DNA from 2 places in the Paenibacillus tianjinensis genome. Region 2 is predicted to be linked to the other one. Evidence: a T-box and tRNA genes for the amino acid it is inferred to sense, from the RefSeq annotation. Region 2 holds a T-box; the other holds one or more tRNA genes.
The links. A T-box is a leader RNA that pairs with one kind of tRNA and senses whether it is charged. The one in region 2 lies ahead of lysS (lysine--tRNA ligase), so its partner is inferred to be a tRNA-Lys.
Positions count from the first base shown of each region.

Region 1: it has a tRNA-Lys gene. The T-box ahead of lysS (lysine--tRNA ligase) is inferred to sense a tRNA for this amino acid. The anticodon was not compared.

Region 1 covers NZ_CP070969.1:2,098,780-2,105,087, forward strand. Annotated here, with positions in the region: gene JRJ22_RS09040 (serine hydrolase domain-containing protein) at 1-34, opposite strand, end outside; gene JRJ22_RS09045 (APC family permease) at 261-1,568, shown strand; gene JRJ22_RS09050 (VOC family protein) at 1,630-1,995, opposite strand; tRNA gene JRJ22_RS09055 (tRNA-Lys) at 2,143-2,215, shown strand; gene JRJ22_RS09060 (transposase) at 2,386-2,682, shown strand; gene JRJ22_RS09065 (IS3 family transposase) at 2,691-3,572, shown strand; gene JRJ22_RS09070 (ABC transporter ATP-binding protein) at 3,645-4,430, opposite strand; gene JRJ22_RS09075 (FecCD family ABC transporter permease) at 4,430-5,470, opposite strand; gene JRJ22_RS09080 (ABC transporter substrate-binding protein) at 5,687-6,308, shown strand, end outside.
Region 2 covers NZ_CP070969.1:2,836,683-2,842,990, forward strand. Annotated here, with positions in the region: gene JRJ22_RS12550 (phosphodiester glycosidase family protein) at 1-651, shown strand, start outside; gene JRJ22_RS12555 (LysR family transcriptional regulator) at 759-1,691, shown strand; gene JRJ22_RS12560 (5-methyltetrahydropteroyltriglutamate--homocysteine S-methyltransferase) at 1,707-2,822, shown strand; gene JRJ22_RS12565 (hypothetical protein) at 3,198-3,554, shown strand; T-box leader at 3,610-3,879, shown strand; gene lysS (lysine--tRNA ligase) at 3,944-5,542, shown strand; gene JRJ22_RS12575 (YebC/PmpR family DNA-binding transcriptional regulator) at 5,570-6,289, shown strand.

The DNA of each region.
Region 1 (6,308 bases), 740 kb from region 2:
GTGAACAGTCGGTAACGCCTGGAATTTGCAGCATAACTTATAAACCTCCTTTAAAATAATTGCAGTTAGAGTGTCACTCGATTAAAGCGCTCTCAACGAATACGATTCATTATATTTCCAAAGAATGGATGTTACAACGGTGAGTTTGTTTATAACCAAAGTTGCCCTGGAAATGAATTAGTTCGCTTTCGAATCTGCCACTTCATGTTAATATGAGGTGAAAGAAGCAAATCGTGATAGGAAGGAATAGAAAAATTACTATGAATACTACTAAGCCGCTGAAAAAAACTGTAACCTTCTTTGAAGCTTTAGCCATTGTTGTAGGAATGATTATCGGGTCAGGGATTTTTCTGAAGCCCGGTATTGTGCTGAATAATGCCGGTACACCATGGATGAGTATCTTGGCCTGGGGGGTGGGGGGGATCATTACCCTGGCTTCTGCGCTGAGTGTAGCGGAAATTGCAGCCGCTATTCCCAGATCCGGCGGTCTGTACACTTATTTGGGTGAACTTTATGGAGGCGTGTTTGGATACCTGCTGGGGTGGGTGCAGGCTGTAATCTCTTATCCTGCTTCAGTAGCAGCACTTGCGATTGCCTTTGCTACCTATTCGGGCTACTTTTTGCCGATGAATGACTGGCAGCAGAAGCTGCTGGCGGTTTTGATTCTGGCTTTTATCCTCATCATGAACGTCATTGCCACCAAATTCGGAGGAATCATCCAGACTGTTGCGACTGTTGGCAAGCTGATTCCGGTGGCGGGTATCATCGGTGTGGGTCTCTTCTCGAATTTGGCTCCCGGTTTTGGGGGGATTGGGGCATCAGCAGCGGGTACGGGTTTTGGGGTGGCGGTTCTGGGTACGCTATGGGCATATGACGGCTGGATCGGGGTGACCAATATGGCGGGAGAAATCAAAGATCCGGTTAAGACACTGCCAAAAGTCATTTCAATCGGGGTTATGTTTGTTATTGCAGTATATGTCCTGTTCAATATTGCAATTTTCAAGGTGCTGCCCTACGATCAGATTGTTTCTTCCAAGACTCCGGGAGCTGACGCGGCTGAGGCGTTATTCGGAAGCGGCGGCGGGGCTTTTATTACGGCAGGAATTATCGTGTCGGTACTTGGTGCGCTGAACGGGTACTTAATGACCGCTGCGCGGGTGCCTCAGGTAATGGGGGAGCAGAATCAGATTCCTTTTTCCCGTGTACTCCGCAGCATCCATCCCAGGTTCCAGACTCCGGCCAACGCGCTTATTTTTCAGAGTGTGCTGGCGGTGATCTATATTTTCTCGGGAACCTTTGACACCCTAACGGACTTGCTGGTATTTGTGTTATGGATTTTCTTTACCATGGGTGTGTTTGGTGTATTCATCTTGCGTAAGAAGATGCCGGCTGAGAAGGGGCGTTACCGTGTGCCGCTCTACCCGGTTACTCCGATCATCGGAGTGGCAGGCGGGCTCTATATTCTGGGCAGCACGATTGTCAGTGACCCGCTGCGCTCTCTTATTGGAATAGGGATTACCCTGGCCGGACTCCCGGTCTACTATGCTCTTTCGCGCAAAAACCAGTAATCAACAAAGACCGCAGCTGGTAAAGTGCGGTCTTTGTCACATCTCTTAGGGGAAGCCTGATCTAGCTATGCTCTGCGATCTGCACCTCGAAGCCGTCCGGGTCCAGCACATAAAAGAACTGCAGGCTGGGATTCGGTGAAACGGGTCCGCGCGCTACGGGGATGCCCTGGCTATTCAATTCTTCGATTGCCCGGTCCAGAGATGCTACTTCGAACCCGACGGACACTCCGCATTCCGGCTTCAGAGCCTGTTCGGTTCCCTGAATCAGCTCGATCTTGGGCTGTCCCTCTGTCCCTAACATCACAATCTGTCTTCCTCTGCTCTCAAATCTGCGTTCAATGGGTAGTCCCAAGATCCGGTGATAAAAATGAAGAGAAGCCTCCAGATCGCGTACCCGAAGCGTGAACCAATTTAGTTTTAAAATCATAAGGCCGTGTCCTCCATTTCAGCGTGTGATTGTTCTGATGGTTTCATTATACGTTATAATCTGCTCAAAAGAATATTGACAGACGGATTTCAAAGAGGTATGATATAAGAGTTCCCTTTGAGATTGATTTTGGGAATTCAATATTATGGACTCTTAGCTCAGTTGGTAGAGCAGTAGACTCTTAATCTATTTGTCCAGGGTTCGAGCCCCTGAGAGTCCATCACAGAAAGAACGGCAGCGATGCCGTTTTTTTGCTGTTCAGGCAGCAGTCTCCATTCCTAACAGTAAAGCATAACAAAAAAGAGAGCCTCCGTTCAGTGATATGATCCCCTTATAGTAGACAGAAAAAAGCAAGCCGATTAATCTGTCTACTATGGAGGGGATTTTTTTATGGGCGAAATGAGAAAAACATACGATGAGAAGTTTAAGAAAAAAACAGTTGACCTTTATCTCAAAAAGGGCCTTGGATATAAAAATGTAGCACGAGAAATGGGAATAAACGAGTCCTTAGTTCGGCGATGGGTGAGGCATTTTGAGGCGGAGGGATTGAAGGGACTTGAAGAAAAACGGGGTAAAGCGAAAGGACTAGGCATGGGCAGACCCCGAACACGTCCCGAAGACCCAGAGGTCAAGCTTAAGCGCCTTGAAGCGGAAAATGAAATGCTAAAAAAGCTCTTACAGATGTGAAAGGAGGAATGGAGGCAGTACCGAGCAGCAAAAAATTCGAGGTGATTAAGGAGCTGCTGCAGAAGAAATATAGCCTCATCCTATTATGTAAGTTAGCTGGGGTATCTAGAAGTGGATTTTACAAATGGATGAACCGGCAAACATTTGTTTCACCAAAGCAACGCGAAGATGAAGCCATGAAACTTAAAATAGTCGAATGTTATGAGAAACTCAAAGGCATTTACGGATACCGCAGAGTGAAGATTTGGCTGAAGCGGAGCTATGCCATCCACATGAACCACAAGCGTGTGCAGCGGCTTATGGGTGAGCTGGGGATTCAGGCAGTCATTCGGAGGAAAAGACCTTACTACGGCAAGAAAGAGGCTTACGTCATCTCTGAGAATCACTTGAACAGAGAGTTTAACGCAGACCTGCCGAACCAAAAGTGGGTCACGGATATTACCTATCTGATCTTTAAGGGGCAAAGACTCTACCTCTCAGCGATTAAAGATCTCTTTAATAATGAAATTGTAGCGTACCAAATTAGCCCTAAGAACGATTTAAAGCTGGTGTTAGATACGGTCAAAAAGGCGAGGAGACGGCGGGAGACCCAAGACGTTCTATTGCACAGCGACCAGGGGTTTCAGTATACGTCCCGCCAATACAGCAACCTGCTTAAGCGATATGAGATAAAGGCCAGTATGTCCAGAAAAGGGAACTGCTGGGACAATGCCTGCATGGAGAACTTCTTCAGTCATTTTAAAACCGAATGCTTCTACCTCCACTCCTTTCACTCTTCCAAGCAGGTGAGGCATGCCGTTCAGCAATATATCCACTTTTACAACCATGCACGTTTCCAAGCGAAACTAAACAACCTGAGTCCCTATGAATACCGAACTCAGGCTGCTTAAAATATTGCTTTTTATTTGCTGTCTACTTGACAGGGGTCACTTCACAGCAGGAGACTCTCTTTTTCTTATACATCATAATCGTTCGGGGGTTCCCCTAGTCTCCAGATAGGCAATGCCAAGTCCGCCGGTTACGGGGTTGCGGTAAGTCTCACAGGACACATCGAATACCTGTCCGATCAGCTCCTTGGTTAGAATATCTTCAGGCTTGCCGCTGGCAGCAACTTGCCCGTCCTTCATAACATATAGATAATCACAATATTCCGCAGCGAGGGTAAGGTCATGGAGTGCAGCGAGAATTCCGATATCCAGCTTTTTGACGATATTAAGAATCTGCAGCTGGAATTTGATATCCAAGTGGTTGGTCGGTTCGTCGAGAATCATGAATTCCGGCTGCTGGGCAAGGACACGGGCCAGAATGACACGCTGCTTCTCTCCGCCGGATAATGAATTATAGCTGCGGTCTGCATGGCCTTCCAGATTAACCCTGCGCAGCGCACCGGAGACGATGCTCTGATCCTCCTGATTGTCAGTCTCGAGCATTCCTTTGTGCGGGGTTCTGCCCATGGCTACCATTTCCCGTACAGTGAAGTCGAAGCTCAGTTCGTTGAACTGGCCGACCACACCCAGCTTTTGCGCGACGACTTTGGGGCTTGATTTCATAACATTGAGTTCAGAGAGAAAGACGTCACCCTGCCGCGGTTTGATGACTTTATAAATGCTCTTCAGGAGCGTGGATTTGCCGCAGCCGTTGGGTCCGATCAGGCCGACAAACTGCTTGTTGCGGACTTTCAGGGATACATCGTTCACAATATTTACAGTGGAGAAGGAAACCGATAAGTGATCAACGTTTAAGTTCATTAGGACTTACCTCCAAACGCATAGCCTTTTTTGACCAGCATGTACATGAACATAGGGGCTCCAATCAAGGCGGTAATGATCCCGATCGGGAGCTCGACATTCGGGACAATGGTCCGGGCGATAACATCCGTCCAGATCAGGAAGATGGCACCAAACAGGATGGATGCCGGCAGCAGTCTCCGGTGGTCAGAGCCGACCAGCCCTCTAACCAGATGGGGGATGATCAGACCTACGAATCCAATCATTCCGCAGCTTGCCACCATGATGCCGGTAATCAGCGCAGTAATGATCATATAGGTTTTGCGGTAGGCGCCGAGTGAAATCCCCAGTGTAACCGCAGCTTCATCGCCAAGCAGCATTGCGTTCAGGACGCGGAATTGCAGCAGGAAAAAGAAGACGGCAAGCACGATAGCTATCGCAATCAGCGGCAGCTTATCCCAGCTGGAGGCGGCCAGGCTACCCATGGTCCAGAAGGTAACAGTCTTAATGCCCTCTGCGTTGTTGGCAAAATAAACAATGAAATTGGCAAAGGCGGTACATAATGCGTTTATGACCATCCCGGCAAGCACGAGCTTGACCGAGGTCATTTTGCCTCCGGCATTTGCCAGCAGCAATACGAGCAGTGAAGCACCGACTGCACCGGCGAAGGCCCAGAAGGCAACACCCGTCTGGCCCAGCAGCCCCATGGACCCGAAGCCAATCAGGATGGCGAACGTAGCACCGAGCGAACCTCCTGAGGAAATACCTAGTATGTATGGATCAGCCAGCGGATTCTGTACAGCAGCCTGCATAATGGTACCGCACAGCGTAAGGCCGGCACCGATGAACATTGCCATCAATACACGGGGAAAACGGATTTTCCAGATGATATCGACAAAGGAGCCGGAGGTCAGATCCTGAACATCTCCAATTTGAATGCCTGTAATGTGGTGGAGCAGAATCCGGTAGGATTGTGAGACGGGAATATCCACCTGTCCAAAGGATACAGCTGCGCCAGCCGACAGAATAGTAATTATGAATAGAGCAATAATCACTGTCATAAATCCGTAGCGGCTGTTAATGATGGATTGCTTTGGTTCTGATTGTAAAGCTATCTCATTTTGCATCGCATTCATAAAACTCCTTCGTTGATTTGTTTTAATTTAAAATATATCTCAAAGTGAGAATGATTGTCAATGAGAATTATTATCATTGACAGATGCCCCTGCTTTCTATATTCTACGAGTTACGTACATACAGAAAAGGGGACAAGGATAATGAGAAATGTATTCAAAAGATACGCACCGCTCATGGCAGTTTTACTGATGGCGGTAATGATTGCCGCATGTTCATCGAACACGAAGAATGAGAATGCGGCAGCGAGTACAGCTGCACCAACTAATAGCAGTAACACCGCCGCAGAAGAGACTGCTGCTCCAAGCACGAAGACCGTCTACCCGCTCACAATCGAGAACTTCACCAATAGTGGTGAAGGAACAGAATGGAAGGCTAAATCCCAGACTTTTGACAAGGCGCCTGAAAAGGTAGTGGCCAATACTCAAGGAGCTGCCGAGCTGCTAATTAAACTGGGACTTACCGACAAAATGGTAGGCGTTGCCGCGCTTTACGGTGCGGGAGATCCGGCTGTCCAGGAAGAGTTCAAGAAGATTCCTGTCATCTCCAAAGAGTATGCCAGTAAGGAGCTCGTTGTCGGAGCAAGTCCTGATCTGGTTCTGGGACGCAGTGACCTGTACGCGGATGCGGATTGGGGCGTAGGGACAGTTGAGGGCTTAAACGAGCTGGGGATCAAGACGTTCGTGCAGAACACCAGCGTTAAGGGAGCTACGCTCGACAGCCTGTACAAGGATATCGAACAGCTGGGTCAAATCTTTGATGTCC
Region 2 (6,308 bases):
TCCAGTATGGTCAAGCGTACCGGGGCGATTGCCGGAGTGAACGGCGGAGGGTTTGCCGACCCGAACTGGAAGGGGAACGGGTTTAAACCGATCGGGCTGGTCATCTCACAGGGGAAATTATTCTATAATGGCCTTGGCGGCAAGAAATCGACACAGATTGTCGGCCTGGACAAGCAGGGCAAAATGATTGCAGGAAACTATTCGCTGGAAGAGCTGAGTGAGCTTGGTGTGCAGGAAGCCGTATCTTTTCAGCCGCGGATTATTGTTAATGGCAAAGGATTAATCAAGAACGCAGCCGAAGGCTGGGGGATTGCACCAAGAACTGCGATGGGTCAGCGTGCGGATGGGGCGCTGTTGTTTGTTGTCATCGACGGCCGGCAGCCGGGCTACAGCATCGGTGCAAATCTCTACGATGTCCAGCAGATTATGCTGAAGCATGGAGCGGTAATTGCCGCGAATCTGGATGGCGGATCATCGACGGTACTGGTGAAAGACAATGAAATCGTTAATAAACCTTCTTCGCAATATGGAGAACGTTATCTGCCTACAGCATTTCTCGTCTTTGAGCATCCGGAGCAGGCACAGATTGCGAATATTTGGGAAGGGCTTGATCCTTCGCAGATCGATGCGGCCAAGAAGCGGACACAGTAACAATAGATTTTAAGAGAGCAGTAGACGTAGTACAGCAAGTAAGGATATGCTAATAAAATAACTAGATACGCACAGGGCCACAGCCTTTGATTAGAGGGGGAACAGGATTGACATTGCAGCAGCTCCGCTACGCCATTGAGATTGCGAACAGCGGCTCTATGAACGAAGCGGCCAAACGGCTTTTTGTGTCACAGCCCAGTCTCTCCAATGCCATCAAGGAACTGGAGAGCGAGCTGGGAATCACGATTTTTGAACGGACCAACCGGGGAATCAGCATTTCAGCGGAAGGCATGGAGTTCTTGGGCTATGCAAGGCAGATTATCGAGCAGACCGAGTTCATGGAGAACCGGTATACCGGCAAGAAACGCAGCCCGGTTTATTTTTCCGTGTCCACCCAGCATTATGCTTTTGTCGTCGATGCTTTTGTGCGTCTGATGAAGGAACGCAATGTGTCGGAATATAATTTCAGCCTGCGTGAGACACAGACCTACGAAGTTATCGAGGATGTGCGGACCCTGCGCAGTGATCTCGGGATTTTGTATATCAACGAAAGCAACTATAAGGTAATGAATAAGCTGTTCAGCGACGGGAACCTCAAATTCACCCCGCTGTTCAACACGAATCCACATGTCTATGTGAGAGCAGGACATCCGCTGGCCGCCAAGGAGACCCTTATCCTGGACGACATCCTCCCTTATCCGTATATTACCTTTGAGCAGGGAGACAACAATTCTTTGCACTATTCAGAAGAAATGCTTAGCTTCACCCAGATTGAGAAGAATATAAAGGTAACCGACCGGGCAACACTTACGAACCTGCTGCTAGGCACCGATTCCTATACAATAGGCACTGGAATCATGGCTTCTGAGCTGAACGGCAACGGCCTAGTGACCATACCTTATGACAGCAATGAAGTGTTTACCGTCGGCTGGATTACTCACAAGGACCGCAAACCTAGTGAAATCATGTCGAGTTATATCGAACTATTAAATGATCTGGTCGCAAGCAGTTGCTTCGACTTGAATCAATTCTTACTATAACAGCAGGAGGGACGTATGATCAGTCCAATAACCGGTTCCGCCAGAAATGCACCGCCCTTTCGTTATGACATCATCGGCAGCTTCCTGCGCAGTGACGAAATTAAGGCAGCCCGCAGCAGGTATGAACAGGGCGAGATTACAGCTATACAGCTTCACGAAATAGAGAATAAGGAGATTGCTGAACTGCTGAAGCATGAAAAGGCGTTGGGCCTCAAGGCGGTTACCGATGGGGAATTCCGCCGTTCGTGGTGGCATCTTGATTTCTTCCTGGGGATTAAAGGGACTCAAAAAATCATCCTCAATCAAAGCAGCGGCTCCAAGGAAAGTACTCAGCGGGCTGAGAGCTTTAAGATTACCGGCAAAATCGCGTTTGAAGATCATCCGATGATTGCCCATTTTACGCAGCTGCAGGAGATGGCAGGAGATACGCTGGCCAAAATGACGATCCCAGCCCCATCCTTGTTCCACTTCGTGCAGGATTATAACGGGAATGAAATATATCCCGATCAGCAGCTGCTGTATCAGGACATTATTACTGTATATAAGGCTGCTATTCAAGCCTTCTATGATGCAGGGTGCCGTTACCTGCAGCTGGATGATACCACCTGGGGTACGCTTTCCAGCGGCAGACACCGGGCCCATCTTCGCAGCAGGGGAGTCGACCCGGAGCAGCTTGCTAAGGATTATGTGCGCCTCATTAACGAGAGTATTGCCGGCAGACCTGAGGATATGACGATCGCGCTGCATGTGTGCCGCGGCAACTTCCGGTCTACCTGGTTTGCTGCAGGCGGCTATGAGCCGGTTGCCGAAGTGTTGTTCGGCGAGACTCAGGTCGATGCCTTTTTCCTTGAATATGACAATGAACGTTCTGGAGACTTCGCCCCGCTGCGGTTTATCCGTGACCAATTTGTAGTGCTTGGCCTGGTTACCACCAAACATGGGGGACTAGAGAGCAAGGAGCAGCTAAAGCTGCGGATTGCCGAAGCGGCCCAATATGTGAATATCGAGAAGCTGTGCCTCAGCCCGCAATGCGGTTTTGCTTCGACGGAGGAAGGGAACATCCTGACGGAGGAAGAGCAGTGGGATAAGATCCGGCTGGTCGTTGAGACGGCGAATGAAGTTTGGGTTTAGTTCTGTTATATAGATTGAATTGGGATATTTTTATTTGGGGTTTGGCCGTGACTACAGTGAATGTTTGGACTTCCGGCCGCTGTTGTCGTAAGTATTTCTTGATTTATACCGCTGCAAGCGGTTGAAATCCAGAGACAAAGGCGGACGCTGGCGCTCCTCCAGTTCCAAAATTCCCTTCCGTCACTTCTCCCTAAATATTTATTGTCAAGTTCAATCTATATAATTTGTGTGGCAGGGCAGATTTCAAGCAGTCTTATGACTTCGCCATCTATTCATTCTAATAGCCTAATGATCATCTTGCCTCCCGGCCTTATCCTAAAGACCGTCATTTACATAAAGTTCCAAATGGGATATTGTTCTAGCAGGGGGGATGACATGGAACCGTTTGTTGATGAGCATGCTGTTCGCAATACTAAGACTAGAAGATTCAGGAATGTTCTAATCGTGATTGGCTTATTGCTGGTGGCACTTGCTGTATTGAATCCGACTAGAGAGGACTTTTCCGATTTTGCTGCGAATGACTTGCATGACAAGCTGGGGGGCTGGTTGCCGGGCGGGGCTACAGATTTGCTGGCCAGACCGTTGCTGAACTCGATTGCAGAAAGGGATAATTATATCTTGTTCTCTGTTTACAGTATCCCGGACATCAAAGACGGTAAAACATTTATTTCAGATATTCAGGCGGAGAAGAAGTACTTAGGACTATTCAAAAGATTCTTCTTCGAACTTTAACTTGAAAAGCCCGGAAAACCATGTTTAAATAATGTTAATTGATTTGAATTGAATATGAAAAGCGATGACGAGAAGAGTACTTAAGATAACGTTGTTCCCAGAGAGCTCCTAGGTGGTGAGATGGAGCAGCAATGTGCTTAACGAATAAAGTCTCCGAGCTGCATACGGAATTGGGGAAGTAATATAGCTCAAGGATGGTATGACGGGATCTCCCGTTACAGAGATAGGGTATAAGCGTAATGGCCGTACCCGAAGAGGCGGGCCTGGCAACATGACCGCGAACAGAGGTGGTACCACGACGCTATTCATAGCTCTCGTCCTCAAGATAACAATCTTGAGGGCGGGAGCTTTTTTTGCTTTTCCAATACTATAAACAGAGGAGCATTAACATGCATTGGGCACAAAAATACGCAAACAATTTAATCCAAAACCATCCTGAACGACAGACCTTTGTATGCGCATCAGGGATTAGCCCGTCGGGTTCGGTGCATATCGGAAACTTTCGGGAGATCGTCACGACATACTTCGTCACGCAGGCACTCCGGAAATCCGGCAAAGAGGTACGGTTTATTTTCTCATGGGATGATTTCGACCGGTTCCGCAAGGTTCCTGCTCAGCTTGATCCTTCTTTTGAACAATATATCGGCTTGCCTTATACCAAGGTACCTTGTCCCTGCGGAAGTCATGCCTCCTATGCGGAGCACTATGAACAGGAATTTGAACATGCGCTGGCTGCCTTCGGAATTGTTCCCGAGTTCATTTATCAGAGCCGCGAGTATCAATCGCTCCGGTATAATCCGGCTATTCTGCATGCGCTGCGCAATAGAGCAGAAATTTACGACATTCTGATGATGTTCAAAACAGGAAAAGCAACGGAGGACGCACGGGCTGCCTTTTATCCGGTACAAGTGTACTGTGAGCGCTGCGGGAAGGATACGACCAGTGTCCATGCTTTTGACGAAGACTCAGAAAACCTGATCTATAGCTGCAAATGCGGCTGTTATAATACACTGTACGTTCCAAAGGCGGCGAATATCAAATTACACTGGAAAATCGACTGGCCGATGCGCTGGGGAATGGAGCAGGTTGTGTTCGAGCCGGGAGGCCGGGATCACTCCTCCGAAACGGGCAGCTATAATGTCGCTAAGGTTATCTCGGAGAGAATCTTCGGGAATCCGCCGCCTTATTACGTTCCCTATGAATTCATCAGCATCAAAGGCAGCCATGCCAAAATGTCCAGCTCTTCCGGCCATAATTACACACCTGCGGATCTGCTCGAGGTGTACGGGCCGGAGCCGATCATGTTCCTGTTTGCCAAATATCATCCGAATACCGCTTTTAGTATCGGGCTTGATGAGGATGTTCTGCGTAATTACACGGAATTCGAAAGATACCGCAAAGCATATGACGCCGGAACGTTGACTGACAATGATTTAAGCGCAGCGATGGAGCTTTCACTTATGAAGGATACAGAGCCTCATGCACCCAGCTTTAGTCAGGTATCCAGTCTGCTGCCGCTAATTAATTTTGACAACAGAGTGCTGCAGGAGCTGCTTCGGCAAGGCGGTGAGGATTACTCTGAGGAGATCATTCAGCAAACGGCAGCACGGGCCGGGCACTGGATTAGACAGTTTGTTCCACAGAGGCTAGTTACGGTAAACGAAAACCCGGACATAGCTTTGTATCATACGCTTGAAGCTGTTGAGCAGGAGTGGATAAACGCTTTTTGCGGCTTGTTGAGAGAAGAAAAAATAGAGGAAGAGGAACTCATGAGACGAGTTTACGCTATTTGTCACCATGATGACAAAAAGATGATGAGAAGCAATCAGAAACGCCTGTTTGCCTTGATATACCAGCTTGTTCTGCATCAGTCGGAAGGGCCGAGGATTCCTGCTCTGATCCAGGCTGTAGGAACGGAACCTCTGCTCCGTCTACTGGACTTTACGGGATCGTCCCGGGAGAGGTATAATAGAACGGACTGTTTATAATTAATGTTGGAAAGTGAGCGGAACACTATGGGTCGTAAATGGAATAATATTAAAGAAAAGAAAGCATCCAAGGATGCCAATACTAGTAAGATCTATGCCAAGTTTGGTGTTGAGATTTATGTAGCAGCCAAGAAAGGCGAGCCGGATCCGGAGTCGAACCGTGCACTTAAGGTCGTTCTGGAGCGTGCCAAAACCTATAATGTACCTAAAGCTATCATCGACCGGGCGCTGGAAAAAGCCAAAGGCAGCGGCGACGAAAACTATGTTGAGCTGCGTTATGAAGGCTTCGGTCCAAGCGGTTCGATGATCATCATCGATGCATTGACCAATAATGTGAATCGTACAGCGCCGCTAGTGCGTTCCGCATTCAGCAAAAACGGCGGAAACATGGGCGTCAGCGGTTCGGTAACGTATATGTTTGATACCACAGCCGTTATCGGTTTGGAAGGCAAGTCTGCCGAGGAAGTTATGGAATTGCTGATTGAAGCAGACGTAGATGTGCGAGATGTGCTGGAAGAGGACGAGTCGGTTATCGTTTATGCCGAGCCTGACCAGTTCCATGCCGTTCAGGAAGTCCTGCGCGGAGCCGGTATCACCGACTTCACTGTAGCAGAGCTGACAATGCTTCCGCAGAACTATGTAACCCTTCCGGAAGATGCCCAAGTCCAGTTCGAGAAGCTGATCGACGCTCTGGAAGAACTCGATGATGTACAGCAGGTATATCACAACATCGATTCCGAAGAATAGAGAGAATAATTCCGGCTGC